DNA from 2 places in the Pseudoclavibacter sp. RFBA6 genome. Region 2 is predicted to be linked to the other one. Evidence: predicted binding sites of a transcription regulator. Region 2 holds the regulator's gene; the other holds the start of a gene.
The links. Region 2 encodes LexA, which represses DNA repair genes until DNA is damaged. Its sites were predicted from a motif close to TCGAACANNTGTTCGA; they were not measured.
Positions count from the first base shown of each region.

Region 1 (15,314 bases), on a different contig from region 2:
CCCGACGGGGGCTCCTGCATCCGCGCCATCCCAGGCGCGATCACAGCCAGTCAAGTGGCCCTCTGGAGGTGGTCTGAAGGGCCATTTGGCTGGCAGCGATCGAGGGCGAGGTCGCGGTAGGGGCCATTTGGCTGGCAGCGATACGCGAGTGGGCCGTGTCTAGCGCATGGACGCATCCACTCGGAACCGCGGCCGCGAGCATGCGCCCGCGGCCCGGGGCAGACCTACGGCGCCTGCGGCCCCTTCTGCACGGGGATGACGCCCGTGCGGGCCGGCGGGTTCGGGAAGAACCAGAGGATGGCGCCGGAGAGGATCCAGATGATGGCCATGCCGGCGACGAGCCAACCAGCGTCGAACCCGGCGATGAGGCCTGCGACCGCTGCGCCGATCGCGGCGGCGGTGACGCGCAGTCCTGCCCCGATGGTGAAGACCTGGGAGCGCACGTTCGGCTTGCTCTCCTTGTCGCGCAGCAGCATCATGGCGGCGTTCGCGGGCGCCGCGAAGAGGCCGGCGACGAAGACGGCGGCGAACGTGAAGCCGACCGGGAGCGCAGGGACGGCGATGAGGAGGAACGCGCCCGTCGCGACGAAGCCCATGCCCATGACCCACACGGGGCCACGCGTGGTCCAGGTCCTGATGGCCATGAAGAGCGCGCCGGCGAGGCCGCCGATGGCGTAGGCCGTGACGATCCAGGCGGCGGATGCTTCGGAGCCGGTGCGTTCCAGGGAGATGGCGATCGCTGCGATGCCGAGCGCGCCACCGGCGATCTGGCTGACGGTGCCGGCCGTGGTGACGATCGCGATCGGCTTGTGCCGCACGAGGTAGGTCATGCCGCGGGCGATGGTGCGGCCGAGCCCTTCGACGGCGCCTTCCTTGGGGTGCATCCGGATGCCGAATCCGGCCATCGCCCCGATGAACGCGAGGGCTGCGAGGAGCACCATCGCGAGCCGAGCGGACCCGGCGAGCGGGATCGCGAGCGCGGCCAGTGCGGGCCCGCCGACCGAAGCGATCGTGTAGGACAGGGCGTCCTGCGCATACGCCTTCCGAACGGGTTCGATGTTGTCCGGCGCGAAGCTCGAGAGGCCGCCCATGTATGCGGGGGTCACGAAGCCGGCAACCGCGAGGATGAGCGCGATCACGCCGATCGGCAGGGTGCCGAGCTGCGACGCGAACAGGTACGCGGCGGCGGTGATGGCACCGCCGATGATGAGGAGCAGGCGGGGTCGGCGCATCCGGTCGAGGAGCGCGCCGACGAGCGGCGCCGCGATGACGCTCGGGAAGAGGGCGACGGCGACGAGGAACCCGCCGACCGCGACATCTCCGAGCTGTTCGACGGCGAGGAGGGGAAGAGCGACGACCGCTCCGGCGTTCGCCAGTCTGAGGGGGATCGAAGTCGACTGGTACCGCCAGATGCCGCTCATCTGAGAACTGAACTCCTCACTGCAACGCCGTCAGAGACGCGGCAGACGATGCCGCGGAAACCCAGCCTACGTCTCGCGGGAGGCGTGGGGCGGCGCTGCGAAACGTGCCGCAACGAGTCGAGGCGGGGGTTGTGAGGGGCGGTTCGCGCGGTCCGGTTTCGTCTCGTTCGGCGTTCAGTCGCCGAGCTTCTGGTCGAAGTCCTTCGGCGCGAGGGCGAGCGCTTCGGCTTCCTCACGGCTCAGCTGCTGAGCTTCGCGCCGCGACTTCCGTGCGTTGAGGAGGTAGTGGATGCTCGTGGGCACGACGGTCGCGAGGACGGCGAGGATCAGGATCACGTCGATGTACTCGCGGATGAAGTCGCCGAGCACGGGCACGTAGCCGAGGAGGTAACCGGCGAAGGTGAGGCCGGACCCCCAGATGAGGGCGCCGATGAGGTTGTAGATCGTGTACTTGCGGTAGTCCATCTTGCCGACGCCGGCCGCGACTGGAGCGAACGTGCGGACGATGGGCACGAAGCGGGCGACGATGACGGCGAGGCCTCCGAAGCGCTCGAAGAACGCGTTGGTGCGTTCGACGTTCTTCATGCTGAAGAGGCCGCTCTCCTTGCGTTCGAAGATCCTCGGGCCGGCCTTACGGCCTATCAGGTAGCCGACCTCGCCTCCGAGGAACGCGGCGAAGCCGATGGCGAGGCACACCCACCAGATGTCGAAGCCGATGCCGGGGTAGAAGGCGAGGAGGCCGGTGATGAGGAGCAGTGTGTCGCCGGGCAGCAGGAATCCGACGAGGAGGCCGGTCTCCGAGAACACGATGAGGCAGACGACGAGCAGCGCCCAGGGGCCCGCGCCGTGAATGATCGTTTCGGGGTCGAGCCAGGGGAAGAGTGTGGGAACCACGGAAGATGCATCCAGTCGCAGAATTCTTGAGGTGAACGAAGGGTATCCCCTGCGGATGGGCGAAGAGGGGGCGATTCCGCCAAGCGCGGGCGTCGATCGTGGTGCAGCTCGCGGTCTGGACGTCCAGGCAGGGGGAATCGCTCGCCAACGTGCGCGGGTGTCTCCCCGTCGCCGACCTCGTCGACTGGGCGTGTGTCGACGTCGAGGACGTGCCGCCGGGGCCGTGGCTCAGGCTGGTCACCACCTCCGCGGTGCAGTAGGCGGGCCGCGAGTGGCACCGCGGGGTCGGGATGTCGGCGGTGGGTCGTAGCTTGAGGAGGCGGCGGTGAGTGCGTCGGCGCTCCTGCGCGTGGGGCCGCGTCGGAGAGAATCTACTGTGGATATCTCGTAGATATATTCGAGAAAATAGTAGAGTGGAGCTGGATCTTGGGGGAGGTCGAGATGAGAGATGAAACGCAGAATCTGCGCGGCGACGAGGCCTCGTGCTCGGGCGCGCTCGGTGGTTCTCCTGCTTCGGCTGTTCGTCCTTGCTCCGATGCCCCGGGGGAGGCCGGAGTCGGACCCCGGATGAGTGACGTGCCGTTTCCGGCAGGTGTTGCGGCGTCTGTTCGCGAGACCGCTGTCAACGCGACTCCGGGAATCGAGGCGCTCATCGACGGGCGCCGTCCCGTCGCATCCCTCCTCGACGCCGAGTTCTTCGCCGCATTCGAAGAGCTCGCCGCTCGCAAGCGGATGTTGGACGCGACCCTCCTCGAGATGACTGCCGAGCTGCTCGGGCGCGACGAGGTCACCCCCCTGGCGTTCTCGGGGTCGCTGGTGCGGCGCGGCGGCTTCCGGTCGGTGCACGAGGCCGTGCAGCAGACGCTCGGGCTCCGTCGAGGTGAGGCGGGCGTCCTGCGAGAGCTCGCGGACGCGACTCGCGAGACGATCAGCATGACGGGTGAGCCGCTGCAGCCGACGCGGGGCCACGTCGCGGTCGCCGTCGCAGAAGGGCGAGTGACCCTCTCACAGGCATCAGCGATCGTCAGAGGGCTCCGTGAGGCCTATGGTCGCGCTGATGCCTCCGGTCTCGATCGTGCGGAGTACGAGCTCGTGCAGGCAGCCTGTGGACTCACGCCAGAAGACGACGAGCCCGCCTCGCCGGAGCGCCTCGCCAAGCAGGCGGCCGTGTGGGTTGCCTTCCTCGACCCCGACGGTGCGGAGCCGAACGCGGAGCGCCAAGCCGAGAAGCGCGGTCTCTCCTTCACGCGCCGCTCCGACGGTATGGTGCAGGGGCGACTCCTCGCGACGCCCGAGCAGGGCGAGATCCTGCAGCGAGTCCTCGACGCGTACCTCTCGTCGAGGCGCGATCACGCCTGCGACGAGGAAGACGCCGGCCATGACGCCACGCTTCGTGCGTCCGGTGCAGTCGGTGCGTCCGGTGCAGTCGGTGTGCCCGATGCGTCCGGTGTGCACGAGCCTGAGGCGCCGATCCAAAACGAGCGCAGCCCATCCCAACGGCGCATCGACGCGCTCGTGTCGGTGTTCGCGCAGCATGCTGAGTCCCCGGGCGCGCCGCGCACGGGCGGCGAGGCTCCGACCCTGGTCGTCTCGGTCACTCGCACAGGGCTCCTCGGAGCCATCGACAGCCTGACCGATGGGCCGCGCTTCGAGCACTCCGGCGAACCGGCCCCGATCGAAGTCGCAAGGCGCATCCTGTGCGACGGAATCGTCCGGGCCGCCCTCGTCGACGACGACGGAGAAGTGCTCAAGCTGGGTCGCAAGCGACGACTCTTCAGCCCCGCTCAGCGAAGAGCGATCTTCGCCAGAGACGGCTGGTGTCGGGCACCCGGGTGCGAGTTCCCCGACGACATGGTCGAATTCCACCACGTCAGACCCTGGTGGCAGGGCGGTCTCACCGACACCCGCAACGGCATCGCGTTGTGCAGCTTCCACCACCACGAAGTCCACCTGGAGAGGCTTGCCATCGTGCCCTCGACCGACCGCGCATGGAACGTCGAACCCGCAACGGGGCCACGGAACAGGCGCAGCCAGATTCGCGCGCGTGACAGCGCGGCGCGCGCCGTGGAGTTCAGTACCTCCGTACCCGAGCTCGTCGCCGGCACCGCCGCCAACGCCGCCGCCGGCACCGTCGCCGGCACCGCCGCCAACGCCGTCGCCGGCACCGCCGCCAACGCCGTCGCCGGCACCGCCGCCAACCCCGCCGCCAACCCCGTCGCCGGCACCGCCGCCCAGGCGCTGTCGACCGGCGGCTTGCGAGACTAGGCGCATGCCACGAATCCGCGAACTGCACTTCCCACCCCTCGAAGTGATGAAAGGTCGTTGGGCACTGGCGGCCGCCATAGAGACGGCGATTCTCGGTGAGAACAGCCAGAACGCGCGCGCCGACCGCCACGGCTGGTTCTACTCGGACGGCGGCGGCAGCTGGGCTCGCCTCACTCCACTCGCCGACGGCCGCGCCGTGCTCAGCGGCATCGACCGCGACCACTCCGAGACGCATCAGACGGGCATCGACCCCACCGCCGGCCTCCCCGACTGGGTGATCGAGCACGTCGAGGCCGCGGTTCGCGATGAATCGGGTCGCGAGTGGACCAGGGGTGACGAGCAGCCCTGGCTCGGGTTCGTCTCCTGGCTCGACCGCGGCGAAGCCAACTGGCACACCGTCGACCACGGCGTCGCCGACGGCCTCGACCGGCACCTGCTGCCCGTGCTCACCGAACAGCGGACGCTCGACGCCGCAGACGACTGGTTCCAAGGCGCCGCCATGGAACTCGACGACCCGGAATCAGCACCAGAACGCGTGGACGCAGAAGCCGTTCTCCGCGCCGCACAGCTAGGCCCAGACCTCACGTGCGACGCGCTCGCCGCCGTCCTGCCCTTCGAGGGGATGCACGTGGAGGCCGCGCTCCGAGCAGCCAGGACGTTCGCCAACGGGCCAGCCGCCTGAGCAGGGCAGAAGCCCTCGGCGAGCCGGCCCGTGACGGAGGAACGCTAGTCGCGTTGCGTCGAGGTGCCCGCAACCTGATCGGACCCCTCTGCGGCCGAGGTGACCGGGGCCGAGGTAACCGGGGCCGAAGCAACCGTCGTCGACGCGCCCGTCGCCGACGCCGCGCCGACCCCTGGCGTCTCTGCGACACCGTCACGCCCTGCACGAGCGCCCCGGGCCGCCGCATCCAGCTCCTCAGCCTCATCGCCGCCAACCGCCTCACCGCGGGCGACCAGCCCGGCGACATCCGACAACGGGATCTGCTTCAGGAACAGCGACAGCAGGAACGCGAGCGCGATGAACGGCACGAGATACCAGAACACGGGAGCCAGCGCATCCGCATACGCCGTGACGATGCCATCTCGAACCCCGTCGGGCAGCTGCGACAGCGTCTGCGGGTCGATCGACGACGTCGCCGCCGCCGCATCCGCCGGGCTCGCCCCGCTCGCCGTGAACACCGACGTCAGGTTCTCGGTGAGGCGCGTCGTGAAGATCGCGCCGAACACCGCCGTGCCGAGTGCGGCACCCACCTCGCGGAAGTAGTTGTTGGTGCTCGTCGCCGTGCCGATCTCCGCAGCCGGAACCGCGTTCTGCACCACCAGCACCACCACCTGCATGATGAGACCGAGCCCCGCCCCGAAGAAGAACAGGAACACGCAGATCAACCACACCGGCGTCTCCGCGGTCAGCGTCGTCATGGCGACCATCGCGAGCCCGGTCAGGACCGTGCCGACGATCGGGTAGATGCGGTACCTGCCCGTCTTCGAGATCAGGATCCCCGACGCGATCGACGTGCCCATGAGTCCCGCCATCATGGGCAGCATGAGCAGACCAGACGCCGCCGCCGAGGTGCCGGACGACATCTGCAGGAACGTCGGCACGAACCCGATCGCCGCGAACATGCCGATACCCAGCGTCAGCCCGATAGCCGTCGCGTTCACGAAGATCGGGTTCTTGAAGAGGCCGAGGGGGATGATCGGATCCTCGGCACGCGACTCGACGAAGACGAACAGTGCCGCCGCGACGAGCAGGCCCAGGCCCCACGCCCACGTGACCATCGAGCCCCAGCCATGCTCAGCATCCGCACCGAAGTCGGTGAAGAAGATGAGGCACGTCGTCGCGGCCGACAGGAAGATGACGCCGAGGTAGTCGATGCGCTTCGTCGCCTTCTTGCTCGGCAGCTTCAGCGCGACGACCGCGATGACGAACGCGGCGATGCCGACGGGGATGTTGATGTAGAACGCCCACTGCCACGTCAGGTGGTCGACGAAGTAGCCGCCGAGTAGGGGGCCACCGACGGCGGACAGGCCGAAGACCGCGCCGAGCGGGCCGAGGTACTTGCCGCGTTCGCTGGCCGGCACGATGTCGGCGATGATCGCCTGCGACAAGATGATGAGGCCACCGCCGCCGAGCCCCTGGAGGGCACGGAACACGACGAACGCCCAGAAGCTGTCCGCGAAGGCGCACCCGACCGAGGCCAGCGTGAAGATCGCGATGGCGATGAGGAACAGGTTCCGTCGCCCGAGCACATCGCCGAACTTGCCGTAGATCGGCATGACGATGGTCGTCGCGAGCAGGTATGCGGTGGTGATCCACACCTGGTGGTCGACACCGCCGAGCTCACCGACGATCGTGGGCATCGCGGTCGAGACGATCGTCTGGTCGAGGCTCGAGAGGAGCATCCCGGCGATCAGGGCGCCGAAGATCGTCCAGATCCTGCGCTTCGTCAGCAGGAACTGCGGCTCGGCAGGCGCGTGTGCGGTGGAGGTCATGCGTTGGTCCGTTCGAAGAGTGATGGGGAATGCGGCGAACCGCGGGGATGGCAGAAGGTCAGCCGTGCAGCACGGCGCGCACGGCGTCGACGCGCCTGCCGACAACCGTCTCCATGTCGTCGGCGTTGTCGGTCGTGAAGAACTCGAACGCACTCGCCCGCATGACCGACATGAGGATCTGCACCGCCGCGGAGGCGCGGAGGTCACCTGCAGGAAGCCCCTCGCGGCGCTCGACGAGGGCCACGTCGCGCTTCTCGTCGCTCGACATGTGCTCGAGCACCCGCTTGAAGAGGCGCGGCTCCTGGTCGATGACAGCCATGACCTCGCGCACCCGCTCCGGGTCGGGCTCAGGGTCGTCCATCCGCCACCGCTCGAGGGCGAGACGCGTGAGCGCCTCCAGGAGGTCGGGGCTCAGGTGCTTGCTGTGCGGGTCGCCGCCAGCTGCGAAGTCCTCGTCGAGGTGCGCCGTGTCGCGCCGGGCGGAGATGCCGAGAACTGCGTCTTCCTTCGACGCGAAGTAGTTGAAGAACGTCCGCCGGGAGATCCCGACCTGCTCGCACAGCTCCTCGATCGTGAAGCCGGCGAGTCCCGCATCAAGGGCTCGCCTGCGGGCGGCCGCCGCGAGGTCGCGGCTCGTTCGCGCCATCTTGCGGGCACGCAGGCTCATTGCACTCTCTGTCACTAGTGCAGTATTGCACTTTTCGTGGAAAGTGCAACGGGCTCTGCGAGGAGATGTGGGGCCTCCCCGTGCGCATCCGTTGCCCTACGCTGTCCCCGAGTACCCAAGGAGACCAGATGGCCGAGATTCCGCACATCACGATCAGCGCCGGCTTCATCTTCGCGATCATCGACCTGATCATTCGCGTCATCGCGATCATCGTCGTGCCCCGCAACCGCAAGCCGAGCGTCGGCATCGCCTGGCTCATGGCCATCTTCCTCATCCCGTACGTCGGTGTCGTCGCGTTCCTCCTGCTCGGCAGCTTCCGCCTCCCCGCCAAGCGCATGGAGCGCCAGCAGGAGGTCACGACCTTCATCAACATGGCCGTCTCGAGCGTGGAGGTCGAACCCACCGAGCACACCGACCCGCCGTGGTTCGACTCCGTCGTCGCCCTCAATCGCACGTACACGGCGATGCCGCTCATCAGCGACAACGAGGTGGTACTGCAGGGCGGCTACGAGGAGACGATCCAGGCGATGGCCGCCGAGATCGACACGGCCGAGAAGTGGGTGCACATCGAGTTCTACATCCTCGCCTGCGACCACACCACTCTCCCCATCTTCGACGCCCTCGACCGGGCAGCCGCTCGTGGCGTGAGCGTGCGCATCCTGCTCGACCACATCGCGTCCATCCGAGTGCCCGGATACCGCAAGCACACGCTGTCCCGCCTCAAGGCCCTCGAGCGGGCAGGCGCCGAGTGGCACTACATGCTGCCCGTGCGTCCGTGGCGCGGCGAGTACCAGCGGCCCGACCTGCGCAACCACCGCAAGCTGCTCATCGTCGACGGCAACTCCGCCTACCTCGGCTCGCAGAACGTCGTCGACTCCACATACAACAAGCGCGGCAACATCCGCCGCGGGCTCCACTGGCACGACCTCATGGTGCGCCTCGAGGGTCCAGCCGTGCACGCCGTCAGCGCCGTCTTCATCACCGACTGGTACTCGGAATCGGGCACGATCATCCCCGAGGACCTCACCGACGTCGAGACCATGCCGCAGGAAGCGCGGATGGACTGCCAGATCGTACCGAGCGGCCCCGGCTACCCCAGCGAGAACAACCTCCGCCTCTTCCTCAACCTGCTCTACGTCGCCCAGAAGTCGATCATCATCACGAGCCCCTACTTCGTGCCAGACGAGTCGATGCTCTACGCGATCACCACCGCAACGGCCCGCGGCGTGGTCGTCGAGCTGTTCGTCTCCGAGATCGGCGACCAGGCGATGGTCTACCACGCGCAGCGCTCCTACTACGAGGCGCTCCTGCTCGCGGGGGTGCGTATCTGGATGTACAAGTCGCCGACGATCCTGCACGCCAAGCACTTCACGATCGACGACGAGGTCGCCGTCATCGGGTCCTCGAACATGGACATGCGCTCGTTCTCCCTCAACTTCGAGGTGTCGCTCATGGTGCGCAGCGCCGACTTCGTCGAGGACCTCCGCGAGGTGCAGCAGGACTACCGCGAGCACTCGCGCGAGCTCACGATGTTCGAGTGGCGCAAGCAGCCGATGCGCTCGACCGTGCTCGACAACCTGGCGCGGCTCACGGCGGGACTGCAGTAGGCGCAGCCTGGGTGTTCTCCCCGACTGGGGTCCGGGCGCGCGGCCGATGTCGGTAGTCGGGAGTAACTTTGCCAGTGGGTTCAACTGAGCCCAGAACTACCGACGCGTGCAGGAGTAACGAGTCATGCAGAAGATCATCCCGAACCTGTGGTTCAACAAGAACGCTGAAGAAGCTGGCGAGTTCTACGCTTCCATCTTCCCGAAGACGACGACGTCCGTGGAGGCCAGATATCCCGAGACCGACCTCCTCGACTTCCAGAAGGAGTTCGCCGGTCTTCCGCTCGTCGTGGGCGTGGACATCGGCGAGTACCGGTTCACGCTCATCAACGCGGGCGACCAGTTCAGGCCCAATCCGTCGATCTCGTTCATGCTCAACTTCGACCCCCGCGTGCTCGGTGAAGACGCGGCGTCGGCACGCGAGGAGATCGACCGGGTCTGGGCAGGGCTCAGCGAGGGCGGCAAGGCCCTCATGCCGCTGCAGGAGTACCCGTTCAGTCCGCACTACGGCTGGATCGAAGACCGGTACGGCGTGAGCTGGCAGCTCATGCTCGTCGACTCCGACGGGCTGAGCACGGCTGACGAGCCCCGTCCCTTCATCGTGCCGAGCCTCATGTTCGGTCGCGAGGCGCAGAACAGGGCGCGCGAGGCCATCGACCTCTACGTGTCCCTGTTCCCAGAGTCCCGTGTCGGCACCATCGCCGAGTATCCGGCACCATCTGGCCCGGCCGTGGCCGGGGCGATCATGTACGCCGACTTCCAGCTCGCGGGTCAGTGGTTCGCCGCCATGGACAACGGTGCCGGGCAGGAGTTCGGCTTCGACTGCGGTGTCTCGCTCGAGGTCGGCTGCTCCGACCAGGCAGAGATCGACCGCTACTGGGACGCGCTGAGCGCCGTCCCCGAGGCGGAGCAGTGCGGATGGCTGGCCGACAAGTTCGGTGTCAGCTGGCAGATCGTGCCACAGAACATGGGCGAGCTGATGGCGAGGCCCGGGGGGTACGAGCACATGATGCAGATGAAGAAGCTGGTCATCGCCGACTTCTGATTCCTAGCATTCCGAGGTGTGCTCGCCGCCGGGATTCGAACACATATTCCCAGCATTCGTCGGGCCATCGGCCAGGAGCGCCGCCTACTGTCGCGGACATGGCAGAGACACACGAAGGCGAAATGCTCGGCGCGACCGAGCCCGGCGAGAACGGTACGGAGAAGGACCCGTCGACGTGGGTCACCGGCGATGAGCCGATGACCGGCGCGCAGCGCAGCTACCTCGACACGCTCGCTCGCGAGGCGGGCGAGGAGATACCTGCGGACATCACGAAGGCGGAGGCGTCGGAGCACATCGACCGTCTGCAGCACGAGACCGGTCGCGGCGAGAGCTGACCCCTGACGGGCTCGCCGACGAGAAGAAGGCCGGGGCGGTGCAGAATCTGCGCCGTCCCGGCCTTCGTCGTGGAGCGGATGACGGGAATCGAACCCGCGCTATCAGCTTGGGAAGCCGATCAGGGCGTGGGGAGTCGTCCGAGTGGTGCGGAATCATGCGGAAGTGGTGAGCGTTGGTAGCGACGAGTCCATGGCGTTCCAGAGCGTTTGTGACATATCTGAGGGATCTCGTGACACAGTCCACGCGTAGCCTGCCCGCATGACTCAGTCCTGCGATTGCAACTGCCAGCCCGTTCAGCGCTACTTGACCGTGAGCCAGGTGGCTGAGCGCATCGGCTACACGCCGAAGACGCTCTACAACTGGCGCGGACTCCACAAAGGCCCGCCCGCGGTCCTCCTCGACGGCTCGCTGCGGTACGAGAGCATCCGACTCGAGGCGTGGATCAAGAACAATGTGGTGCCCGCGTGATGGAACGGCTGCTCACCGAAAAGGAGACAGCCGAGCTACTCCAGCTGCGGCAGCAGCTCCTCCGAGAGTGGCGCGACCTCGACAAGAAAGATGCTGGTCGTCGCGGTCCGCCGTTCAAGAAGCTCGGACGAGCCGTCAGGTACCGAGCGACCGAGGTCTCGGCATGGATCGACGCGGCAGGTGACATCGATGTGTGACGTTGAGCTCCTCTCGCCGGAGCAGCTGTGCGAGCGAGTCCCCGGCCTCACTGTCGAGTCGCTCAAGAAGTCCCGCTACCGCGGAACCGGCCCACCGTTCATGAAAGCCAACGCCAAGGTCGTGCTCTACGACTGGCACTCGTACATCGAGTGGCTCCGACAGACCGAGACGACGAAGAGCAACAGGCGTCATCGCTGACGTGATGTCCTTGCGCGCACTCTATGGGATCACGCAAAGTGCATCCCTCGTTTGGGATGCGAGCTGATGCAAGTGCATCACCTAGCTCGGATCTGAAATCGAAGCTCGAGGCCGTCCACGCGGCGGACACCCCGTTCCGGTCCCGGGACCGGAGGCGTTCCCTCTAGCCGCGCCCACGCCAGAAGGTTCCCGGAGGCGGGAGGGGTCGTTAAGTTTGACCCCTCGTTTCGTAGCAGAAGTGGCACGATACAGCGCATGAGCGATGTCGCAGGAGCTTTCGATCGTGCAGAGTCGCGCGAGCAGTTCGAGGAGGCCGGTCGACGCTTCGGCGCAGCCTTCGAGCGGCTACAGAAGTACGTTGAGCAGATCGATTCGCTCGGCGTATCCACGTCCTCATCGCTCAGTGCCGACGACCGTGCGACGGCTCGGGACCCCATCTCGCATCAAGTCCAAGGCGCGCTCGTTGTCGCGACGGACCATATGGGCGCACTGCAGGGTCTCATCGCCCACGGCAAGACCTTGCCCACGTTCGGCGCATACTCGATCACACGTCCAGCACTGGAAGCAGTCGGCAGCGCGCTGTGGCAACTGCTCCCGCCATCACGAGACCTACGCGTCATGCAGTCCCTCCAGGTCATGTACGAGTCGGAACGCGACCTGAGAGTCGCAGCTGCGGAGATGACCGGGAGTAGGCCCAAGGCGAATGACACGATCCCCACTGATGACCCGCTCCGCGGACGCATCGAAGAGCTTCGCGATGCCCGACCCGCGCTCGTTGGGCGCAGATACGAATCGGTCGCCTCGATCACTCAACGGCTCCAGTACGTGGACGACCACTACGGCAGCCATGGCATGGACCGCATCACCGGGATGTGGCGGGTCGCCAGTGGCCTCGCGCACGGGCGCAGGTCGATGAGCACGAACGCGCTGGACAGGCGGATCTCGGGGGCCAGTGAAGGTCGAGTCAACGTCGTGCTCTCGGCGTCGCTCTCTTCTGTCTGGAACATCTACGATTGCGCAGAGAAGCATCTGGTCCGGCTCATGAACCTGTTCGAGCAGCGAGGACAGCCGAGGGTCAGCAGCGAGGAGAAGATGGAGCTGCCTCTGTGGTTGAGTGCCCCCGTGTGCAGTCCTAGCCGGCATCAGTAGGCCGGCGCCATGCGCGAGTCTCATCACCATCTCGGTCGGCACACGTTTCGCAACATCAGATATGCGGGGGAGTGTGACACGGGCCGCCGACAAAAACGGCGTCACCAACGGAAAATCTGTCCCGACGAATATGTTGGTGACATGGACTCGGTGGTTACGTAGTGGGCAGACGCCGTGTATCGTTGGTGGCGGTAGCGGGTGATGCAATAGGCACCAGAGCGCCACTTCGAGAAGCCCACGCCATGTGCGTGGGTTTCTGCGTTAACGGCATAATCGTTGCATGCTGCTTGCCTACATCGACGAGATCGGCGAGACGGGCGCGTTCGTCTCCAAGACTGACAAAAAGTTCAAGACCAGCCCGGCGTTCGGCTACGCCGGGTTCATCGTGCCGGAGAAGCACGCGCGTTCGTTCGCGCAGAGATTCACTCACGACAAGCGCACCTTGTTCGCTGAGGAGGTCGCGGAAGCGGAGCACCCGGGCCGGTGGGAGAAGAAGGGCTCAGAAGTCTTCCACCACTACACCGCTGCGAACTACCCGGAACAGATTCGCCTCTTCACTGGCCTCACACGGCAGTTGCGCGAGTGGTACGGCGGGCGGCTGTTCTACTACGCGAACGAGAAGCCCATCGGAACGCCAAATCAGACCAAGCTCGACAAGGACGCGCGGGAGACCGCTGGTATGCGCGAGGCACTGAACCGCCTGTGTACCTACGCGGAGAGCAAGGACCAGCAGTTGATGGTCATGATCGACCAGATCAACGAGAAGGAGCGCGCCAAGAGGCTCCCACTGATGTACGGGCACATCTTCGGGCGATCATCTGAGCATCCGGAGATGAAGCGCATCATCGAGCCGCCCATGCACATCGACAGTGCCCTCAGCGCCAACGTGCAGTTCGCTGACTGGGTTGCGGCGGCAACGACACGAGCTATTGAACGCCAGCTGCTTGCCAGCGAGCAGGAGCGAAGCTCATGGGTTCCGCCCGTGCTGGCTGATCCGATGCGACGGGCGTTCACTGCCGAGTCGAAGCTGCATCTTTTCAAGAACCCGCTCCCTGACATTCACGGCGGTGCGGCGTTCCAGAAGTCCCGACCCATTGCTGGTCGCGACGGGGCCAACCGCGTGATGGACGTGGTCACGCCCGCACAGTTCCAAGCTATGAAGGCAGCCGCTGAGCGCGCGAAGGTTCGCTGAGCCGCACCTCAGATTATCGGTGGTCTATGCGACCATCCCGTCATGACGATAAACGCGCTGCCACTCAGGGACGACCACCGCCTCCTCTGCCCGAACTGCGGTGACGAGCACACATGGGTCAACAAAGTCGACGTGTCGAGCTCCTCAGGCAGTGGCCTGCGAGTCATTGCCTCGGGTGAAGACGACGCGTCGATCGTGAAGGCACAACCCCTCCGCGCGACCGCCAACGGGCGACGCTACGAGGTGGTCCTCTATATCGGATGTGAGATGTGTGAGCAGGAGAGCAGCCTCGCCCTGATCCAACACAAGGGTGAGACGGAAGTCGTCAGAAGCTGGGACGACGAGGCCTAGGGGCACCCGCCCCGCCCCTCCCGTCCCGGCGCCCAGCGCCTTCCCCGGCGTAGTCGCGTTTTTTGCACACGGAGTTCTTGCGGTCTGTCATTACGGCATCTGACGTTGGTTTGGCCTGTCCGAAAATCCCCGGTTCGTTGCAGCCCTTGACCCCTGATGCAACTCTGTGTGCATCACACCCCCGCGTAACCGACGAACGGAGCCCACGTGTCCGACGACGCACAGGAGCTAGACAAGAACACCGCCATGCAGTTGTTCGAGCACTTCGCGTGCAACAACCAGTGGAATCAGCACACCGAGGACGCCTCATACAAGCGCGTGTACTCATCCATCGCATTCGCCCTGCGAGGCAGTGAGATCCGAGCCGCCCTCGTCGCACCAGGGGACAAAGTGCACAAGTTCTTTGTCCTCACCGACAAGCTCGTGTTGGTGGCCCAGTACGAGCGGCGGCAAGACCCCGCGGCCAGGCCGTTCGTTGAGGTTCGTAGCCTACGAGACCTCAAGCGACTGAAGGTGGCGACCGCTGGTTCGCTGTTCTCCACGGAGTTCGGCTTGCCCGCTTGGCCCCGAAGCCTGGAGATCGAAGCCGATTTCGGGGACGGGTGGTTCAAGTTCGAGCCGTACTTGAAAGACATCAACTCGAGCTACCGAGCCAGCATCACCACGACCGTCTACGAGACGCTGTCGAGCCATCTCTGACGCTGAGACGAACGACGCGGCCCTGGTCACATGACCAGGGCCGCGTTTCGCATCAGTGCTGCTACGGAACGTCGCTACCGGAGGTCGCCCGGCACCCGGGACACGAAGTTGTCCCACCCGATCGTCTTGGGAGCAGTCGGCGAGCTGAACGCCAAGCCCACTCCGCAGCGCGTGCCGGTCGTTAGAAACTGAGTGTCAGAGGCAGTCGTCAGCAGAGTTCCATTGAGGTACGCGGAGAACGTGCCGTCCGACTTGGCCAAGGCTGACAGCTTGTCGCCGACAGCTACGACCCCGGTCGGTGCCAGCGAGAGCGTGCTTCCCGAGCCTCCCGACC
Region 1 is NZ_PSUA01000015.1:129,714-145,027, reverse strand. It holds gene C5C17_RS15385 (MFS transporter) at 225-1,421, opposite strand; gene C5C17_RS15380 (DedA family protein) at 1,596-2,315, opposite strand; gene C5C17_RS18700 (hypothetical protein) at 2,414-2,575, shown strand; gene C5C17_RS15375 (HNH endonuclease signature motif containing protein) at 2,892-4,580, shown strand; gene C5C17_RS15370 (hypothetical protein) at 4,585-5,262, shown strand; gene C5C17_RS15365 (MDR family MFS transporter) at 5,307-7,073, opposite strand; gene C5C17_RS15360 (TetR/AcrR family transcriptional regulator) at 7,132-7,755, opposite strand; gene cls (cardiolipin synthase) at 7,869-9,347, shown strand; gene C5C17_RS15350 (VOC family protein) at 9,472-10,389, shown strand; gene C5C17_RS15345 (DUF3072 domain-containing protein) at 10,488-10,724, shown strand; gene C5C17_RS15340 (AlpA family transcriptional regulator) at 10,984-11,193, shown strand; gene C5C17_RS15335 (helix-turn-helix domain-containing protein) at 11,193-11,390, shown strand; gene C5C17_RS15330 (hypothetical protein) at 11,383-11,589, shown strand; gene C5C17_RS15325 (hypothetical protein) at 11,845-12,738, shown strand; gene C5C17_RS15320 (DUF3800 domain-containing protein) at 13,019-13,930, shown strand; gene C5C17_RS15315 (hypothetical protein) at 13,973-14,281, shown strand; gene C5C17_RS15310 (hypothetical protein) at 14,489-14,980, shown strand; gene C5C17_RS15305 (hypothetical protein) at 15,055-15,314, opposite strand, start outside.
Region 1: a site for LexA is predicted at 2,701-2,716, ahead of C5C17_RS15375 (HNH endonuclease signature motif containing protein). Genes of this name have one in related genera too.

Region 2 (15,314 bases):
CAGGCGCGGGTCGGCGAGGTCCTGCTCGCCGAAGCCGCGGAGGCTCCGCCACGGGGCGACCTTCGCGAGCGACCGCGGGTTCGCGGCGAGCATCGCTATGCCGGCCGCGGTGATGGGCGACTCGAGGAACGGCCCACGGGCGATGTCCCAAACGCTCCTGGAGCGTTCGAGGAAGCTCGACCACTGCCGCCCGGTTCCTGACCCGAGTGCCGCATCCAGCGCGCCGGGGATCTCCTCGACCCGACCGGGCATGTCGAGCTCGGTGCCGTCCGCGAAACGGTACCTGCACGCGACCTCGAGGCGCCGGAGCTCGAGCACGGACTCGAGCGGCGCACCAGTCTGACCGAACAGCTCGGCGAAGACATACGGCATGGTCACGAGCGATGGCCCGGTGTCGAAGAGGAAGCCGTCGTGCTCGACGGTGCCGAGCTTGCCGCCGATGACGTCGGACTGCTCGAGCACCGTCACGTCGTGCCCCAGCGACGCGAGGCGCGCCGCCGAGGCGAGCCCACCGACGCCCGCGCCGATGACCACGATCGAGCTCATCGCGACGAGTCCGCACCCCGCGCACCGGCCGTGGCCAGGTCACCGGCAGACCTGCGCGCGCGCCAGTCTCTCAGCAGCACGACGATCAGCGGCACCGCGATGGCACCCATGATGATGCCGCCGACGAGAGCCACACTCGGGCGCTCGAAGAAGGTCAGGTTGCCGAGGACGCAGGTCACGTAGGTCCACAGGTAGACGGTGAACGGAACCGCGTCACTCGGTGCGCCCTCGATCCGCTTCGACCTCACGGCCACGGCATCGATGAGCCCGCAGATGATGAGCGAGACGAGGTACCAGCCGAGGAAGTTCGTGAGCGGGATGCCGTCGACGCCGGGGATGCCGGGATCCGGGTGCTTCCAGCCCCAGTGCCCCGAGTCGACCATCTGCGGGTCGAGGAAGACATCCCAGGCGGTCAGCGCCCACGCGGCGACCGCGACGCGAGCGATGCGGCGGAGGACCCCGGGAGCCGTGCCGACGAGGCGCCGCGCGACAATCACCGCAGGGTAGGCGATCGTCACCCAGGCGAGCGGCACGATGAGGGGAACCTCGAACAGCGAGAAGCCCAACGACGGGGTGTAGATGTACTGCCCGAACGGGAAGCTCGTCGCGACGCCCACGACCTCGGCGAAGAAGCCGATCGCGGCCGCAGCGAGGAGGACGGAGGCGAACGTTGGGCCTCTGGTCGCCCACGCGTGCAGCACCCCGGTCGCGGCGAGGAGTGCGACGCTCGCGATCGTCAGCGGTACAGTGCCCCCGCCGGTGAAGGCGAAGAGGCTCTGCACGAACATGCCGGCGGCAAGGGTCACCCACATGAGTCGTCGTGTGATGGCGGTCATCTTGAGTCCGTTCCTCTCGGTCGTGGCTCTGGATCTTCGTCGTGTGGTCTCGTGGCTCGTGGCCCGTCTCGCCGCGCGGAGCTCATCCCGTCTCGCCCGCCCACCCTTCGACCGCATCCACTGCGAATCTGGCGAAGAGCTCTTCCGCGAACCACTCACCAGCCCTGCTGTCCAGCATCGCCGCGCGATGCGACGGCGCACCGGAAATGAACTCCCGAAGCGCCGGCGCAGACTCCCACAGCGTGAACGTGCCGAGCAGGCCGGCCGGCAGCTCGCCCATCCCGAATCCGAGCCGCAGGCCTCGCGACCTCGCCTCCATGAGCTCGGCGGCGATCGGCGGCACGGTGCCGGAGAAGCGGTGCGCAGCCGAAGGGCGGATGCGGGCCCGAGTGATCACGGCGACCCGCTGCCCCTCTTCCGCCTCAGCCACCGCCGGACCGAATGGCTCGCGGCCTCCCCAGAGGCCCACGGAGCGGATGGCGCGCATCCGCACCCTGACTCGCTCCCGGGCACGCGCGTCCCAGGCGGCGACCAGTGGCCCGCGGTCGAAGGCGTCCGCCGCCTCCCGCGACTCCCAGGACGCGACCAGCGCCCAATGCCCGAGGTCGGCGTCTCGCGACGAGAAGCTCGTCCCCTTCGCCGTGCCGAGGATGCGGGAGAAGCGCAGCCCCTCCGGCCTGCGGCGCCCAAGCAGCTGCAGCGTCGTCTTCGCCGTCAACCCGAGGCCGGTGCTCGCGCTGCCGGTTCCCCAGAGGTGGACGGTGGCGACCGTCACCGGTTCTCGACCTCGAGAGGTCCGGCGCTGCGGTCGCCCCGCACATGCTTGAGGACGAGCTCCGCGCTGATCAGGCACATGGGCACACCGACACCGGGGTTGACCGTCGCGCCCGCGTAGTACAGCCCCTTGACCTTGGGAGAAGCGTTGCCCGCTCGGAGCATGGCCGACTGGGCGAGCTCGTGCGACGGGCCGAGGATTCCCCCGCGCCACGAGTTGTATTCGTTCACGAAGTCCGCGGGCCCGAGCGTGCTCCGAACGACGATGCGGCTGGCCAGATCGGCAGCCCCGGTCCACTCGGCGAGCTGGGCGATCGCGAGGTCGGCGATGCGCTCCACCTCGGCGTCTCCCCTGCCGTCCGCTCCTCCCCCGCCGATAGCGGGATCTCCCTTCACCGGGATGAGCATGAAGAGGTTCTCGTGCCCCTCCGGCGCGACGTCGGGGTCGGTCGCGCTCGGCTTGCACACGTACACGGAGACGGGGTCCGGGAGTGCGACGTCCTGCCCGAAGATGGCGTCGAAGTTCTCGCCCCAGTCCTTCGTGAGGAGCAGCGAATGGTGCGGGAGCGTCGGCAGCTCTCCCTCGACACCGAGCATGACAAGCACGGCGCCCGGCCCGGAGTCTGTCTTCTGCCACACTCGCTCCGGGTAGCTGCGGTAGCGCTCCGGCAGGAGCTGCGTCTCCGTGTGGTGCAGGTCGGCCGCTGAGACGACCACCTCGACGTCCTCGAAGTGTCGGTCACCCGCGGAGTCCAGCCAGTGCACACCACGGCTCCACCCGTGTGAGACGGCGATGCCCGTCACCTCGGCCTCCAGCCTGAACTCGACCCCAGCCTCGACCGCGAGGCCGTGCAGCGCATCCACCACCGCCGTGAAGCCGCCCATCGGGTACTGCACGCCCTCGACGAGGTCCATGCGGCTCATGAGGTGGTAGATCGCCGGCGCGCGGCGCGGATCGGTTCCGAGGAACACGGCCTGATACGCGAGGATCTGCCGGAGCAGCGGATGCGTGAAGGACGCTTCGACGAACTTCTCGAGCGGCGTGGTGAGCCACGTGAGGAGATCCGGCAGCTCGCGGCGGACCCGCTCGCCGACCAGCGACAGCGGGTTCGCGAACGTGTTGTAGAGGAAGACGTCCTCGGCCATGTCCATGGCGCGTCTGGCGGTCTCGAGGTAGTCATCGAACGCGGAGAGCGCGTCAGGCTCGAGCTCGGCGACCAGCTCACGCACGGCGTCCTGGCCGTACGGGATGGAAATGGGCTCACTGGGTGCGCCGTCGGCGGTCGGCTCGGGGAAGACCCGGTAGCCGGGGTCGAGCATCCGGAGGTCGAGCTGCTCCTCGGTGCTCGTGCCCGCCAGCGCGAAGAAGTGGTCGAAGACGCTCGGCATCAAGTACCAGCTCGGGCCGGTGTCGAAGCGGAACCCATCGACCTCGAGAAGACCGGCTCGGCCTCCCACCCTGTCGTTCTTCTCGAGCACGGTGACGGCGAAACCGTCCCGCGCGAGGAGGATCGCCGTGGCGAGCCCAGCCATTCCAGCGCCGACGACAACTGCTCGAGTGCTCATGATCGTGTCTCCAGAAGGACTCGTGCTGCGATACGCGCCTTCTCGGCGCCGGGAACCCTGACTCGCGTCGTACGCAGCTGCTCCGCTGGCGTCGCCGCGATGCGGTCGGCCAGGGCGGAGAAGAGCGCGCTCGCGAGCGCGACACCCCTCCTGCAGTCTCGCGGAAGCAGCGGGATGCCCGCATCCGCCGTCTCGATGTCTGCGCGGATGCGGTCGAGCCAGATGAGCTTGCGACGCTCGTCGAGCGGCGCCGACTCGAGGCCCTCCACCGGGAGGTAGTCCCGGCCGAGCCGATCGGCGTCATCGCCGACGTCGCGCAGGAAGTTGACGTTCTGAAAGGCGGCGCCGAGCGCGCACGCAGCCGCATCGATTCGTTCGCGTTCCTCGTCCGTGCGGGAGACGCCCGTGAGGAAGACTCGGACGCACATCAGGCCGACGACTTCGGCAGAACCGTAGACGTACCGACGCTGCTCCTCCACGTCGAGGGACTTCGGCTCCAGATCCATGCGCATCGACGCGAAGAAGGGGACGACCAGTTCGGCACCGAACCCGCAACGTCGCGCCGTGACCGCGAACGCATGGACGACCAGGTTGGTGCTGAAACCGGATTCGATCGCGTCCAGCGTCTGCGCCTCGAGTCCGTCGAGCGCGGCGTGCTGCTGCTCGAGCGAGAGTCCGGCAATCGCTCCGACACCGTCGACGATCTCATCGGCCACCCGGACGAGCGCATAGATGCTGCGCACGGGTTTGACCGTGCGGCGGCCGAGCAGGCGCGTGGCCGCGCCGAAGGAACTCGAGTAGGCGAAGATGACCTCCGCGGCGGATTTCTCAGCCGTGCGCGTGTACTGCTCGAGCGGAGAGATCATGAGGTGCGCCGCTCCAGCAGCATGAGCAGCCGCTCCATCATCTCCGCGAGCTTCCTGTCGCCCTCGCGGCCCGAGGCGCCCACGGCACGGGCCGCGGCGCTCGCCCTCGCGAACTGCGCCGCCAGCTCCTGCTCGACGGCCGCACGCGAACCGGACGCGTCGATGAGGTCGCGCGCTTTCGCCCCATCGACCTCGCTGAGGTGCGGGTCGCCGAGCAGCGACTCGAGCTCATTCCACACAGGGGTCCCGCAGGCCAGCGCGATCAGGGCCGTGAACTTGCCCTCGCGAATATCCGAGTACGGCGCCTTCCCGAGTTTGTGCTGATCCCCGAAGACACCGAAGAGGTCATCCTGCAGCTGGAACGCCAGACCAGCAGCGTCGGAGAACTGCGCGATGAGCCGTGCATCCACGAGCTCCTCGCCACCCGCCGCGATCAGGCCGAGCTCCAGCGGAAGCAGCACCGTGTAGGCCGACGTCTTGTTCGAGCTCATCGACAGCACCTCGGCGAGCGCGGGATGCTCGGCCCGGACCGACAGGCTGACATCGCTGAACTCGCCGGCCACCGACACCGAGAGCGCACGCTCGATGGCGTCGAGCACGCGGAGGCGGACAGCATGCGGCAGGTCGATGCGCGCGACGCGCAGGTGGGCTTCCGAGAGCAGGAGGTCACCGACCAGGATCGCGGCGGCCTGGCCGAGTCGGTTTCCGCGTTCGTCATCGAACGTCGAACCGCCGACGATCTCCTCGACGCTGCCGAGCAGGTTCCGGACACCACGTCGCATGGTGTCGTTGTCGATGACGTCGTCGTGCGTCAGGAACGCGAGATGGAGGAGCTCCGTGGCCGTCGCCAGCTCGATCACCGCATCCGGTACCTCTTCCGCGCCCGTGTAGGCGAGGTAGCTCTGCACGACCAGGGCCGGCCGGAAGAGCTTGCCGCCCTCCGCGCTTCTGGCCGTGATGCGCCAGAGGGTCGCGAGCCCTTCGTCGATGACGCTGGCCGCTTGGACGCGCTCATCGAGGAACTTCTCGATGCGCCGTCGCACCTCAAGCAGCTGCTGCGCTGCGAGCTCGAAGCCCGAACCCTGGCCACGGGGGCTCGCCAGAGGCTCACGAATCACTCGGCACCACTCCCTGTAGTTCGGTTGGCTAGCTATAAGAGTATCTAAGTACTTCTCGGTGAGCCTACAGGCAAGCCTTGCCCGACATGCTGAGCCCGGTCAATCCCCTCTGCGACGCCACCAGGAGCGTCTAGAATCCGGGCCCGCAGAGCCCTGCGCCTTCCGTCGATGAGGACTGGCGGCACGGGAGAAGGAGATGCCGAGGGAATCGACCTCTGTGCGGAACGCTTCGCTCTCCTGCAGCAGCTCGCTGGCCCGCCGCGACAGGTCTGCGAGCTCATCGCGGCCGAGCGCTGAGCCCACATGGAGCACCACGCGCAGCTCCGGCCCCGTCAGCCTGGCCTCGGGATCGCCCGGCACCAGGTCGACGCCGGCCACGTCGGCCAGCTCGTCCATGACCCGAGAGAGCTCATCGGCGACCACGGGGTTGACCCACGGGGCGAGCCACACCCGCTCCTGCGCGATCGCCCACACCGCGGGTCGACGGACGACGAATTCTGTGTCGCTCGTCGCATCGACGACGATCAGGTCACTGCCCTCGGCTGCAGCGGAGATCGCTGCACGCTGCATGAGCGCGGGGACCGGGCGGGCGGCCGGGTTCCACCGTTTCATCGCCTCGGCCGAGGTGAACACGGGAAGCACGGTGCGGCCGTCCGGGCCGGCGACGGTCACGATCGACAGATCGGCGCTCTTGTCGACGGTGGAGCCTCGCTCGTTGACGCCAGCCTCACCGAGCTCCGCGACGAGAGGGATGAGCACCCTCGCTTCGCGGAGAGCGTCGACCACCGCGTCGGGTCCCGCCTCGCGGGCACGAAAGCGCTGCATCGCAGCGACGAACTCCGCGGGAGCAGTGCCGTCGTCGTCACCGAAGGGGTTATCGCTGAAGCTCCGTCCCGACCAGCTCTGGCCGGCCGAGTCAGCTTCGCTCGGATGGAAGTGCTCAGGCAGGGACGGCATGGGTCAGCGCCTCTCGACTCAGGACGAGACGTCGAGCGCTTCGACCAGCGTGAAGGCCCCGGAGTAGAGGGCCTTGCCGATGATCGCACCCTCGAGCCCCTGCGGGACCAGCCCACGAAGAGCGACGAGGTCATCGAGACTCGAGACGCCACCGGAGGCGACGACAGGTCGATCGGTGCGGTCGAGAATGTCGCTCAGGAGCTGCAGGTTCGGGCCCTGAAGCGTGCCGTCCTTGGTCACGTCGGTCAAGACGTAGCGAGCGCAACCGGCTTCTTCGAGGCGCTCGAGCACCGTCCAGAGGTCGCCGGCATCACGCGTCCAGCCACGCGCCGCGAGCGTCGTGCCCCGCACGTCGAGGCCCACGGCTATCAGCTCGCCATAGCGGGCGATGACGCTGGCGGCCCACTCCGGGTTCTCCAGCGCCGCCGTGCCGAGGTTGATGCGGCTCGCACCGGCTTCCACCGCGCGCTCGAGCGACTCGTCGTCGCGGATCCCGCCAGAGAGCTCGACGTTGACGTGCTTGGCGGCCCGAATGACGCGCTTGATGACGCCGCGGTTCTCACCGCGCCCGAAAGCGGCGTCGAGGTCGACGAGGTGGATCCACTCGGCGCCCTGCTCGATCCAGTCCTCAGCCGCATCGACGGGGTCGCCGTAGTTCGTGGCCGAGTCGGCTTCCCCCTGAACCAGGCGGACGGCCTTGCCACCCGCGAGGTCGATTGCGGGGAAGAGCACGAGCTCCGGTGACGTGTTGAATTCGCTCACGAGCGTTGGTTCCTTGTTCTCGTTCAGAGGCGCCTGGATGTCGACGCCGGAAGGGCAGGCCCTGGCCGTCCGGGCAATAGCGTATCGGCAGGCGGTCGCACCGTGCGCCGAGGCGAGCGGCCTAGGCGCTCGTCGGGAGCGTCTCGATCCAGTTGCGGAGCAGGCGGACGCCAGCCTCGCCGGACTTCTCGGGGTGAAACTGCGTGGCCGAGAGCGGGCCGTTCTCGACGGCCGCGATGAAGCGCTCGCCGTGCTCCGCGTACGTGACGAGCACCGGGCGGGCCTTGGGATGAGGCTCGAGCGGCAGCTCGTGCGCCGCGTATGAGTGCACGAAGTAGAAGCGCTCGTCGGCGATGCCTGCGAAGAGCTTGGAGTCGGTCGGCGGCTCGACGAGGTTCCAGCCCATGTGCGGAAGCACGTCCGCGTGGAGCTCGGTCACTTCCCCCGGCCACTCGCCAAGGCCCTCGGCACGCTCCCCGCCCTCGATGCCGCCATCGAAGAAAATCTGCATGCCGACGCAGATACCGAGGACCGGGCGACCGCCGGCGAGCCGCCTGCCGACGATCTCGCCGATACGCTGCCGGTTGATGGCCTCCATGACGTGCGCGAAGCTGCCCACGCCCGGAACGACGTAGCCGTCGGCGTCGTAGGCCGCAGCACGGTCGGCGGTGAGCGCGACGTCGGCTCCCGCGGCTTCGAGCGCCTTGACCGCCGAGTGCACGTTGCCGGACCCGTAGTCGGCGACGACGACGCGCGGGCGAGCGGCCCCGGTCACAGGGCGCCCTTCGTCGAGGGGATGCCGACGACCTCGGGGTCGAGGCGCTTCGCAGCACGGAAGGCTCTTGCGAAGGCCTTGAACTCCGCCTCGGCGATGTGGTGGGGGTCGCGCCCGCGGATGAGTTCGATGTGCACGGTCAGACCCGCGTGGAAGGTGATCGCCTCGAAGACGTGGCGCACCATCGCGCCAGTGAAGTGACCGCCGATGAGGTGGTAGACGAACGCCTCAGGCTCCCCCGTGTGCACGAGGAACGGCCGCCCTGAGATGTCGACGACTGCCTCAGCCAGCGACTCGTCGAGAGGAACCCGGGCGTCGCCGTACCTGGCGATGCCGGACTTGTCGCCGAGGGCCTGCCGGATCGCCTGGCCGAGGACGATCGCGGTGTCCTCCACCGTGTGGTGGACATCGATCTCCGTGTCACCGGTGGCGCGGACCGTGAGGTCGGTGAGCGAGTGCTTCGCGAAGGCCGTGAGCATGTGGTCATAGAACGGCACGGACGTCTGGATGTCGGCGGTGCCGGTGCCGTCCAGGTTCAGGCTCAGCTCGATGGAGGACTCGCTCGTCGCTCGCGAGAGCGTCGCAGTGCGTGGCGTCGTGGTCATCCCTCCAGCCTAGGCCTTCCCGGCGTTCGTGATCTCGGCGAGAGCGTCCAGGAAGGCGGACGTCTCCGCGCGTGTTCCCGCCGTCACCCTGAGCGTGTTCGGGATCCCGACGTCGCGGACCAGGATGTCGCGTTCCAGCAGCCGGGAGAAGGTGCCTGCCGGGTCGTCGACGCCCCCGAAGAGCACGAAGTTCGCCCCGGACTCCCACGGCGTGAAGCCGAGCGCCGGGAGCTCTCGAACAAGGCGGTCGCGCTGCTCGCGGATGGCGTCGACCTGCTGCAGCATGATCTGGGAGCACTCGAGTGCGGCGGTTGCCGCGGCCTGCGTGATCGCGGACAGGTGATAGGGAAGGCGGACGAGCCGCACGGCATCCACGACGGCGGGGTCAGCCGCGAAGTACCCGACGCGAGCGCCCGCGAACGCGAATGCCTTGCTCATGGTCCTGGAGACGACGAGCCGCTCGCGTCCGGGAAGCAGCGAGAGCGCGGTCTCCTCGCCGTCTGGGAGGAACTCCGCGTAGGCCTCGTCGACGATGAGGATGCCGTCGGTCGCCTCGTAGGCCGCGGCGATCACGCTGAGGTCGGTCGCGGTGCCCGTCGGGTTGTTGGGCGAGCAGATGATCGTGATGTCGGGCTGCTCCCGCTCGATGGCCTCGGTGACGAGCTCTGCGGTGAGCGTGAAGTCATCGGCCCGCGGCACGGGCACCCAGGTGGACCCCACCCCTTGCGTGAGCAGCGGGTACATCGAGTAGCTGGGCGTGAAGCTGAGCACACTCCGACCTGGCCCCCCGAAGACCTGCATGAGCTGCTGCATGATCTCGTTGGAGCCGTTTGCCGCCCACACCTGCTCGGGTGAGATGTCGTGGCCGAGGTAGACGCTCAACTGTTCGCGGAGCGCTGTGAACTCGCGGTCCGGATACCGGTTGAGGCCCGGGAGCTCGCGGGCGATCGCCTCGATGATGCGTCGTGCGACGACCTCTGGAACCTGGTGCGGGTTCTCATTGACGTTGATGGCGACGCGCACTGGTCGCTGAGGCGCTCCATATGGGGTGAGTCCGCGAAGATCGTCGCGGATTGGCAGGTCTTCGAACGAGGTCACCGGATAAGCCTACGACGACGCCCCCGCCACGCCGCGGCCGCGGTGTCCGTCGAGGACATGTGTGACGTCAGTCGAGGGGCAGCGCGAGACGCTGGCCGGCCTGAACCGTGCCGTTCTCGAGCGCGTTGAGCTTGGAGATCTCGACGATGACGTCACGGACGTCGGCGTCGCCTGCGATCTCCTCGGCGATACCCCAGAGGGTGTCGCCTGCGCCGACCGTGACGTACTCGAACTCGACATCGGCTGCCTCGCTCGACGCCGCTGCAGACGTCATGTGCGTGGCGCCGAGCGCGATGGCGGCAGCGACGGGCAGCGCGGCAAGCGCCAGGACGACCCGGCGGCCTCGAACGGTGAGGCGGAGCGGTGCGACAGTGTTGTTCATGATTCCTCCTGATTCGTCCACATCTTCGAGTGGTCGAATGTATGTACTGAATATAGCTACGAACAAAGTGTCAAGTCAAGGTCGAACGTTCGAATCTGCCGAACATTCCTCCACAACACTCGAAGAAATGTTTCATAGCTGCGTGCACCCTCGGTAGGGTTGGCGCTATCAGGCAGTGCATCATCTGCCACCGACATTCCGTGTCGGAGAGCGGACGGAGACGACATGGCCAAGAAGCCAGCGAGCGACATCTACAGGAAGCTGACCGAGAAGCAGGAGCGGATCCTGACCTGCATCATCGAGTCGGTGCGCACTCGCGGGTACCCGCCGAGCATGCGGGAGATCGGCGACACGGTCGGGCTGGTCTCGCTCTCGAGCGTGACCCATCAGCTCGGGCAGCTTGAGAAGTTCGGCTACATCAAGCGGAACCCGGGCATGCCACGAGCCCTCGAGGTGCTCGTGCATTTCGACCACGCGGACGACGGAGACTCGAACGACACGGCGGAGGCCGCCTTCGTGCCCGTCGTCGGTCGCATCGCTGCCGGCATCCCGATCACGGCGGAGCAGCAGGTCGAGGACGTCTTCGCGCTCCCCCGCCAGATCGTCGGCAAGGGCGAGCTCTTCCTGCTCCGCGTGGTCGGCGAGTCGATGATCGACGCCGCCATCTGCGACGGCGACTGGGTGGTGGTGCGGTCACAGCGCACTGCCGAGAACGGTGACATCGTCGCCGCCATGCTCGACGGCGAGGCCACCGTCAAGACCTTCCGCAAGCGGGACGGACACATCTGGCTGCTCCCCCGCAACAGCGACTTCGAGCCGATCCTCGGTGACGAGGCGGAGATCCTGGGCAAGGTCGTCGCCGTGCTCCGCTCCATCTGATCCTGCCCGGAGAAGTCCCACCTGAACGCAGAAGAGCGGCAAGCCCATTGGGCTTGCCGCTCTTCTGCGTGTGGCGCTCAGTCGCGCTGAGGCGACTCAGCCCGCGACGGTGAACTGCTCGAACAGGCCGAGCTGGTCGGGGTTCACTCGCGCCTTGAGGCGAGTGCCCCCCTCCTCGTGGCCCAACTCGAGCACGGCGCCGCGCTCGTGGAGGTAGGAGACGAGGTCACCTCGTTCGAACGGCAGCAGCACGTCGATCGTGACCTCCGGTGTCGGGAGCAGCTCCGCGATTCGCGCGAGCAGCAGGTCGATGCCCTCGCCGGTGTGCGCAGATACGAAGATGCCGTCGTTCGCGAGGCCCTGCAGCTCAAGGCGCCGGTCGCTGTCGACGAGGTCGGCCTTGGTGAAGACGATGATCTCCGGAACGTCGTGCGCCTCGACCTCACCGATGACATCGCGGACCGTCGCCAGCTGAGCGGCCGGATCCGGATGCGAGGCGTCGACGGCGTGCACGATGACGTCGGCCGCCTGCAGCTCCTCGAGCGTCGAACGGAAGGCCTCGACCAGCTGGTGAGGCAGGTTCCGCACGAAACCGACGGTGTCGGCGATCGTGTACGGACGGCCGTCCTCCGTAGATGCCTTGCGCACCGTCGCGTCCAGCGTTGCGAAGAGCACGTTCTCGACCAGAACTCCCGCATGAGTGATGCGGTTGAGCAGGCTCGACTTGCCGGCGTTGGTGTAGCCGACGATGGCGACGGCCGGCACCTGGTTGCGCTCACGAGTCGCGCGCTTCACGTCGCGGGCGTCCTTCATGTCCGCGATCTGGTGCCGGAGCTTGGCCATCTTCGTGCGAATGCGCCGACGATCGAGCTCGATCTTCGTCTCACCGGGACCCCTCGACCCCATTCCAGCTCCGCCGCCGACCTGCCCACCAGCCTGGCGGGACATCGACTCACCCCAGCCTCGGAGGCGCGGGAGCATGTACTCCATCTGCGCCAGCTCGACTTGAGCCTTGCCCTCACGGCTCTTCGCGTGCTGGGAGAAGATGTCGAGGATCACGGCCGTGCGGTCGATGACCTTGACCTTGATCTCGTCCTCGAGCGCACGCCGCTGGCTTGGTGCGAGCTCCGTGTCCGCGACCACCGTGTCGGCCTCGAGGGCCGCGACGATCTCCTTCAACTCCGCGACCTTGCCTCGGCCCAGGTACGTGGCCGGGTCTGGGTTCGGGCGCCGCTGGAGCACGCCGTCGAGGACGACGGCGCCCGCTGTCTCCGCGAGGGCCGCCAGCTCCTGCATGGAGTTCTCGGCCTCCTCGAGGGAGTTTCGGCGGTAGACGCCGACGAGGACGACCCGCTCAAGACGCACCTTGCGGTACTCGACCTCGGTGACGTCCTCGAGTTCCGTGCGCAGGCTCTCGACGCGCCTTAGTGACTGGCGCGCCTCACGCTCGAGCTGGTCGCCATCGGATTCGCCGTCGTACCCCGTGCTCGCGCCGTCCTGCAGTGCCTGCGCACGCCCGGACGAGAACAGGGTCATGGTCGCGCCCGGCTCTTTCGCCGCTCGAAGGATTCGGTCGATCGCGTCGTTGCTCTCGCCTGGAGGAGTTTCAGAATCTCGCATATTCGTAGGATTCTACGCCGGTGCTAGCGTCTAGGGGTGACCGCTCAGCATTACTTCTCAGCAACCCCGGACGGCCCGCTCGAGCGGCGAAGCATCCAGGTCAGGCTCCGGGGGCGAGCCGCGACCGTGACCACGGCGGGCGGCACCTTCAGCCCGGAGCATCTCGATCGAGGAACCCAGGCGCTGCTCGCCGCCGCCCCGAAGCCTCCAAGCACTGGCACGGCGGTGGATCTCGGCTGCGGCTGGGGCGCGATCAGCCTGGCCCTGGCGCTCGAGTCGCCCGAGCTCGACGTGTGGGCCGTCGATGTCAACGAGCGAGCACTCCTCCTGACCCGTGAGAATGCGGAGAACCTCGGCCTCGATCGGATCAGGGCATTCCTGCCGACGGATGTCCCCTCGGACGCCCGCTTCGACCTCATCTGGTCCAACCCGCCCATCAGGATCGGGAAGGACGCGCTGCATCAGCTGCTCATCGACTGGCTCCCCCGCCTCAACGCAGACGGCGAGGCATGGCTCGTCGTCGCGAAGAAGCTCGGCGGCGACTCGCTGCAGGCGTGGATCGCGAAGCAGTTCGGTCCGGAGCTGTCCGTCGAGCGCCACTCGACGGACGCCGGATTCAGAGTGCTGCGGGTGCGGCGAGCTCAGTAGCGAGGTCGTCCTCGACAACGCCGGTGAAGGCGATCTCGGCCGGCCCGGACAGGAACACGTGCTCGACGCCGTCGACCGGCGCGACGGTGACCTCGAGTACGCCGCCCTGCACGCGCACCGACCACACGTCCGGTGCTCCTGCACCAGCCCAGGAGCGGACCGCAAGCGCTGACGCGACCGCGCCGGTGCCGCAGGAGAGCGTCTCGCCGACACCTCGCTCGTGGACGCGCATCCGGATGTGCCCGACCCCGTCCTGGACGAGCTGGTCGTGCGGCACCACGAACTCGACGTTGGCGCCGAGCTCGGGCGCAGGCTCGATGAGCGGGGCGTGGAAGAGCTCGAGACGATCCAGCTCCTCCTCGCTCGAGAGGGCCACGACGACGTGAGGGTTGCCGACGTCGATGCCGAGGCCCGGTCGGGACACACCGATGTGCGGCACGGTCACCAGCGGCTCTCCGCCCTCAAGACGCCACGGACCCATGTCGACGCGGAAACCGTCGCCCTCGCGCTCGACGATCCGGAGCCCAGCGCGCGTCCCGATCTCGAGACGCTCCCCCGCCGCCAGCGTCGCCAGACCGGTCTCGGTGAGGAATCGAGCGAAGGCGCGGACCCCGTTGCCACACATCTCGGCGATGGATCCGTCGCCATTGCGGTAGTCCATGAACCACTCTGCACGGGGGTTCGCCGCCTGCAGCTCGCGGCCCTCCGCGAGGTGCGCGGAGCGAACGGCGCGGATGAGCCCATCGCCGCCGACGCCGAAGTTGCGGTCGCACAGCCGCGCCACGCGCTGAGGTCCGAGCTCGAGTTCGCCATCCGGGTCGGAGACGAGGACGAAGTCGTTGCCGGTGGCCTGCGCCTTGGTGAACGCGAGTTGTGTCATGGCGTCAATGCTACGGACATCTGACGCGGCCCGTGCGCAGCGAACGCGGCATCAGAGTCCAGCTGCTTCGATGATGCGCTGGGCGGCGAAGCCCTCGCCGCTGTGCGCGCGGACGGCCGTGCGGTAGCGACGGAACCAGGAGACCTGTCGCCTCGCGTACTTCCGAGTGAGCATCTGCGCCTCCGCGATCGCCTCCGCGCGAGTCATCTGACCTCGAAGTTGCGCGAGTGCCTGCTGGTAGCCGATGGCTCGTCTCGCGGTCGTGCCGCGTTCCAGGCCGGCTTCCGCCAGCGTCTCCGTCTCTTCCAGGAGTCCGCTGTCCCACATCCGCTCCACCCTGGCGTCCAGCCGCGGCGTGAGCACTTCGCGGTGCTCCTCGACGACGGCGAAGGTCACGTCACGCCAGGTCGCCTCCTGGTCGGGCAGCTGCGCGCTGAACGGCTCGCCGGTGACCTCGATCACCTCGAGCGCACGGACGAGACGACGACCGTTCCGCGCGTCCATCGTGGCTGCGGCGGTCGGGTCCAGCTCGCGCAGCCGTGCGAAGAGCGGGCCAGGTCCGTCGCTCTCCAACTCGGCGTCGAGCCGCGCGCGGATCTGCGGATCGGTTCCGGGGAATCGCAGGTCGAAGCACACGCCGGCGATGTAGAGCCCGGATCCGCCGACGAGGATAGGCACGTCTCCTTCGTCTTCGATCTGCTCGATGAGAGCCCTCGCGCATTCCTGATACCAGGCGACGCTCGCGTCCTCTGTGACCTCCAGGACGTCGAGGAGGTGGTGCTGCACTCCCTCGCGTTCCTCGACCCTGAGCTTCGCGGTGCCGATGTCCATGCCGCGGTACAGCTGCATGGCGTCGGCGTTGATGATCTGAGCTCCTCGACCTGCGGCGCGAAGCCGCGCGGCCACCTCGAGCGAGAGCTGCGACTTGCCCGTGCCGGTCGCTCCCCCGATGGTGATGAACACGGTCAGGCTCGCCGGCGCGTCGGAAGACCGAGCGAGACG
Region 2 is NZ_PSUA01000011.1:22,600-37,913, forward strand. It holds gene C5C17_RS08675 (NAD(P)/FAD-dependent oxidoreductase) at 1-546, opposite strand, end outside; gene C5C17_RS08680 (carotenoid biosynthesis protein) at 543-1,382, opposite strand; gene C5C17_RS08685 (monooxygenase) at 1,465-2,157, opposite strand; gene crtI (phytoene desaturase family protein) at 2,154-3,722, opposite strand; gene C5C17_RS08695 (phytoene/squalene synthase family protein) at 3,719-4,588, opposite strand; gene C5C17_RS08700 (polyprenyl synthetase family protein) at 4,585-5,706, opposite strand; gene C5C17_RS08705 (SseB family protein) at 5,806-6,663, opposite strand; gene priA (bifunctional 1-(5-phosphoribosyl)-5-((5-phosphoribosylamino)methylideneamino)imidazole-4-carboxamide isomerase/phosphoribosylanthranilate isomerase PriA) at 6,682-7,425, opposite strand; gene hisH (imidazole glycerol phosphate synthase subunit HisH) at 7,547-8,200, opposite strand; gene hisB (imidazoleglycerol-phosphate dehydratase HisB) at 8,197-8,805, opposite strand; gene C5C17_RS08725 (histidinol-phosphate transaminase) at 8,815-9,903, opposite strand; gene C5C17_RS08730 (LysM peptidoglycan-binding domain-containing protein) at 9,971-10,285, opposite strand; gene lexA (transcriptional repressor LexA) at 10,511-11,164, shown strand; gene hflX (GTPase HflX) at 11,261-12,784, opposite strand; gene C5C17_RS08745 (class I SAM-dependent methyltransferase) at 12,821-13,432, shown strand; gene dapF (diaminopimelate epimerase) at 13,401-14,312, opposite strand; gene miaA (tRNA (adenosine(37)-N6)-dimethylallyltransferase MiaA) at 14,364-15,281, opposite strand; gene miaB (tRNA (N6-isopentenyl adenosine(37)-C2)-methylthiotransferase MiaB) at 15,278-15,314, opposite strand, start outside.